2 regions of the Nocardiopsis sp. NPDC050513 genome follow, and region 2 is predicted to be linked to the other one. Evidence: predicted binding sites of a transcription regulator. Region 2 holds the regulator's gene; the other holds the start of a gene.
What was found. The regulator LexA, encoded in region 2, represses DNA repair genes until DNA is damaged. The targets are predictions, from matches to a motif close to TCGAACANNTGTTCGA.

Region 1: the regulator LexA is predicted to act here: its motif matches at 1,083-1,098, upstream of uvrA (excinuclease ABC subunit UvrA).

What each region holds. Positions count from the first base shown of each region.
Region 1 is NZ_JBITHK010000015.1:20,460-22,860, reverse strand. Features, by position in the region: gene uvrA (excinuclease ABC subunit UvrA) at 1-813, opposite strand, end outside; gene ACIBFB_RS22980 (TerC family protein) at 1,151-2,176, opposite strand.
Region 2 is NZ_JBITHK010000008.1:246,411-248,811, forward strand. Features, by position in the region: gene ACIBFB_RS16925 (vitamin B12-dependent ribonucleotide reductase) at 1-34, opposite strand, end outside; gene nrdR (transcriptional regulator NrdR) at 70-543, opposite strand; gene lexA (transcriptional repressor LexA) at 1,171-1,887, shown strand; gene ACIBFB_RS16940 (alpha/beta hydrolase family protein) at 1,953-2,401, shown strand, end outside.

The sequences.
Region 1 (2,401 bases), on a different contig from region 2:
CGAACGCGGTTCGAGCTGTTCGAAGGACAGGTCGTCGTAGGGGCAGTACAGGTGTTCGGAGAAGACCTTCTCCCGCTCGGGGTCGTCCTCGGCCAGGTCGACGAAGTCCAGGACGATGGTGCCGCCCGCGAGCTTGAGCGCCGTCTCCACGGAGTCGGTGAGGCGGCCCCGGGACGAGGCCTTGACGCTGAGCCGGTCCACGACGACCGCGATGTCGTGCTTGTCGTAGCGCCCGAGCTTGGGAGGGTCGTCCAGACGCACGGCCGCGCCGTCGACGACGGCGCGCGTGTACCCCTTGCTCTGCAGGTCCTTGAAGAGCTCGACGTACTCGCCCTTGCGGCCGCGCACGACCGGGGCGAGCACCTGGAAGCGGGTGCCCTCGGCCATCTCCAGGACGCGGTCCACGATCTGCTGGGGGCTCTGCCGGGCGATCTCGCGGCGGCACTCGGGGCAGTGCGGCACCCCGACGCGCGCCCACAGGAGCCTGAGGTAGTCGTACACCTCGGTGATGGTGCCGACGGTGGAGCGGGGGTTGCGGCTGGTGGACTTCTGGTCGATGGACACCGCGGGCGAGAGCCCCTCGATGAAGTCGACGTCCGGCTTGTCCATCTGCCCGAGGAACTGGCGGGCGTAGGCCGACAGGGACTCGACGTAGCGCCGCTGTCCCTCGGCGAAGATCGTGTCGAAGGCGAGCGAGGACTTGCCGGAACCGGACAGGCCGGTGAACACGATCATGGAGTCGCGCGGCAGGTCCAGCGAGACGTCCTTGAGGTTGTGCTCGCGGGCTCCCCGGACTACCAGTTGTTCGACCATCGAGTGAGACATCCTTCGGCTTGTGCGCACAGGACGTGGACCTCGTCGCGCGACGTCGGCTGACCCGTGTGTGGACTTCGCGGTCCGGTGGACGATCAATCGTCGGCGGCCACCCCGGCCCAGGAACCGGGCGCGAAGGGGGTGGGAAGGGGACGCGGACCCCGCGGTCCCTCCCGTCCGACAAGACTAACGACCGCCGCCGGCGGTTTCTTCCACCTCGAAGAAGTGGTGGTACCCGGACGACTCCGCGTCGGGCACCACCACTATAGACGAACAGGCGTTCGAACTACGCTGTTTCGGGAAACGGGTCCGGACGGAGGACGCGTCGCCGCCCGGGTCAGGTGCGCTCGCGCGCGTCGTCGCCCTCGGCCCCCACGGACACGGCCTGCCGCCGGCGCTCGTCGGCCCGGGACTTGACCAGGCTGCCGACGATGGTGATCGTCATGATGCCGATGATCACGGTCAGCGAGGCGCCGATACCGATCTCCGGTGCGTGCACGCCGTTCTCGTGCAGCGCGTGCAGGATCATCTTCGCACCGATGAAGACCATGATCGCGGACAGGCCCCAGCTGATGTAGGCCAGCTTGTCCATCAGCCCGGCCAGGAGGAAGTACAGCTGGCGCAGGCCCAGCAGGGCGAAGGCGTTGGCGGTGAAGACGATGTAGGCGTCCTGGGTGAGGCCGAAGATCGCCGGGATGGAGTCGACGGCGAAGACGAGGTCGACGACACCGATCGCGACGATGACCAGGAGCATCGGGGTCACGTGCCGCCTGCCGTCGAGCTTCACGGTCATGTGCGCGCCGTGGTAGTCGTCGGTGACCGGCCAGAAGCGCTTGACCAGGCGCACGGCCGGGTTCTGGGTGAAGTCCTGCTGCTCCTCGTCGCCCTTCAGGTGGTCCCGGACGATCTTGTACCCGGTGTAGATGAGGAAGAGGCCGAAGAGGTAGAAGACCTCGCTCCAGGCGTTGATCACCTGGGCGCCGAGGACGATGAAGAAACCGCGCATGACGAGCGCGATCACGATGCCGATCAGCAACACCTCGTGCTGGTACTTCTTCGGGACCGCGAAGGCGCCCATGAGGAGGTAGAACACGAAGAGGTTGTCGACGCTCAGGCTCTTCTCGGTGATGAACCCGGCGAAGTACTCGGCCCCGGCCGTCGACCCGCCGAAGTACATCAGACCGAGACCGAAGACGATGGCCAGACCCACGTAGAAGACCGCCCACCAGGCGGCCTGGCGGATCCCGAACTCCTGGGGACCCTTCTTCTTACTCCAGGGATGGTCCACGATGGCCAGGTCGATCACCAGGACGGCGACCATGCCGAGAATCGTGGCGGCCCATACCCACAAGGGAACGTTCACGGACGGGAACTCCTCCGGTCGGTGCGCACGGGAGCACTGCGCGCACGTCTGACTACCGGAGGTCTCTCCCGCTCGTCCGACACCGGGACGAACCGACGGAACCGGGAACACGACAGTGTGCTCCGTGATGACGGCTCCGCCGCGACAGGGATACTCCCCTCACGTGACAGGGTACCGGCGCGCACCTCATGACATGCGGGCGAAGGCCGACCCGCACCAAGCATG
Region 2 (2,401 bases):
CGTGTCCGGACTTCCCGCCGGTGTTCTCCGTCATGACGGCATCTCCCCCGAGAATGCGTCTGGAGGGTGTTACTCGCTGGTCGGCCCCGTGTCGGCCTGGTGGTCCTGGCGCAGGCTGGCGATCTCGGCCTCGAAGTCGGCGAGGCTCTCGAACCCGCGGTAGACGCTGGCGAAGTGCAGGTAGGCGACCTCGTCCAGTTCGCGCATCGGACCGAGGATGGCCAGTCCGATCTCGTGCGCGGGGACTTCAGCCAGACCCCGGCTGCGGATCTCCTCCTCGACGCGCTGGCCGAGCTTGGCGAGCGCGTCCTCGGAGACCGGGCGGCCCTGGCAGGCCCGGCGCACTCCGGCGATGACCTTGGTGCGGCTGAACGGTTCGGTGACCCCCGAGCGCTTGGCGACCATCAACAGGACGGTCTCCTGGGTGGTGAACCTGCGCTCGCACACGGGACAGGACCGGCGGCGCCTGATGGCCGCCCCGTCGTCGGTGGACCTGCTGTCGATCACCCGGGTGTCCGGATGTCGGCAGAACGGACAATGCATCCCTGTTCACCTGCTTCCTCACGACGACCCGTACGTCCACTTAACCACAAGTTCTGGGCTTTCGCCCCTCCGCGACTCCTAGATGTTGTGGTTGAACCTAGACCGCCACGCGGCGTCCCGCAACCTGTCCGGAGCGTGTCCCGCCCACGGGACGGCGGACCCGGACGGGGCGGGTCCGTCAGGGCGCACGAGGGAACGGGGAGAGTCGGCGGACGGTCCGCGGGAGGGTCGCGGTCCGCCCGAAATCCGGTTGCAAGGATACCGCCGAACGGCCCCCGAACACCGCGCCCCAGGGGTCGGGGAATGGCCGACGACCGCGTACGCAGGGGGTTCGCGACGCGGGCGGCCCCGGAGAGACCAGACCCACACCGGCACCGGCGCCGACGTGTTCGCGTATTCCGGGGACAGCGGCGGGAGTACACGTGTACACGTAAGTGGAGGCCGGTAATTGACCGCGAAAACACGCGGGCCATTATCGACGGCCTCGAACGCTTGTTTGATATCACCGTCTGCAACGACTAATGTTGACGTTGATTTCACTCCGGTTTCGTCGGCGTTGGCGCGGACCGGAGGTGGGCAGTCACCCGAGACGGCCCTGACCGAACCGAACGCCGAGGAGGCCCGGCCGTGCCGGAGGAGAACCCCGGAAGCACCACCGTCCTCTCGCCCGTGGGCGACACGGGCGGGCCGAAGCCCGACGCCCCCAAACTCACGGCGCGTCAGCAGAGTGTGCTGAACTGTATTCAGCGGTACGTACGGGAGCGCGGTTTCCCGCCCTCGATAAGGGAAATCGGCGACGCGGTCGGCCTGTCCAGTCCCTCCAGCGTGGCGCATCAGCTCAAGGTGCTCCAGCGCAAGGGGTACCTGCACCGCGACCAGAACCGCCCGCGCGCGGTGGAACTGCGCACGCCCGGCCGTGCGTCCGGCGCCAAGGTGGACCCGGCGGAGTTCACCGCGGACGCCTCGCGGGCGGCTGCCGTCCCGCTGGTCGGCCGGATCGCCGCGGGCGGACCGATCCTCGCGGAGGAGTCCGTGGAGGACGTGCTCTCCCTTCCGCGTCAGCTGGTCGGCGAGGGCCGGCTGTTCATGCTCACCGTGGTCGGTGACTCGATGACCGACGCCGCCATCACCGACGGCGACATGGTGGTCGTCCGGCAGCAGCCGGAGGCCAACAACGGCGACATCGTGGCCGCCCTGCTCGACGACGAGGCCACGGTCAAGGTGCTGCGCCGCGCGGACGACGGCCACGTGTGGCTCATGCCGCGCAACGACGCCTACGAGCCCATCAACGGTGACGACGCCACCATCCTGGGCAAGGTCGTCGCCGTCATGCGCCGGGTCTGAGGCGGCGCCGGGCCGGTCCGGGAGGGCGCCGCGGGCTCCCGGGCCGGGCCGCTACGCTGAGGAGCGTGTCCACAGCCACCTCCTCTCCCGTGACCGGTCGCCGACGCCTGCTCGCGGCCGTCGGCGCGGCCACCGGTCTCCTGCTCGCCACGGCCTGCTCCGGCGAGGCCCCCTCGGTTCCCCCGCCCGCGGTCAGCGGCTCGGAGCGGGACCTGTCCTTCACCGTGGACGGCACGAGGGTGTTCGGGACCTTCACGGCCCCCACCGACACCGCGGGCGCCGTTCCCGCCGCCCTCATCGTCTCCGGCAGCGGGCCCACCGACCGGGACGGCAACGCACAGACCCGACCCGACGCGGACACCAATCTGAACCTCGCCCGCGTGCTGGCCGACGCCGGGGTGGCCTCGCTCCGCTACGACAAGCTCGGCAGCGGCGAGACCGGTCTGGGCGACCTGGATCCGGAGGCGCCGATCGACCCCGAGGTCCACGACCGCCAACTCGTGGCCGCCTACGA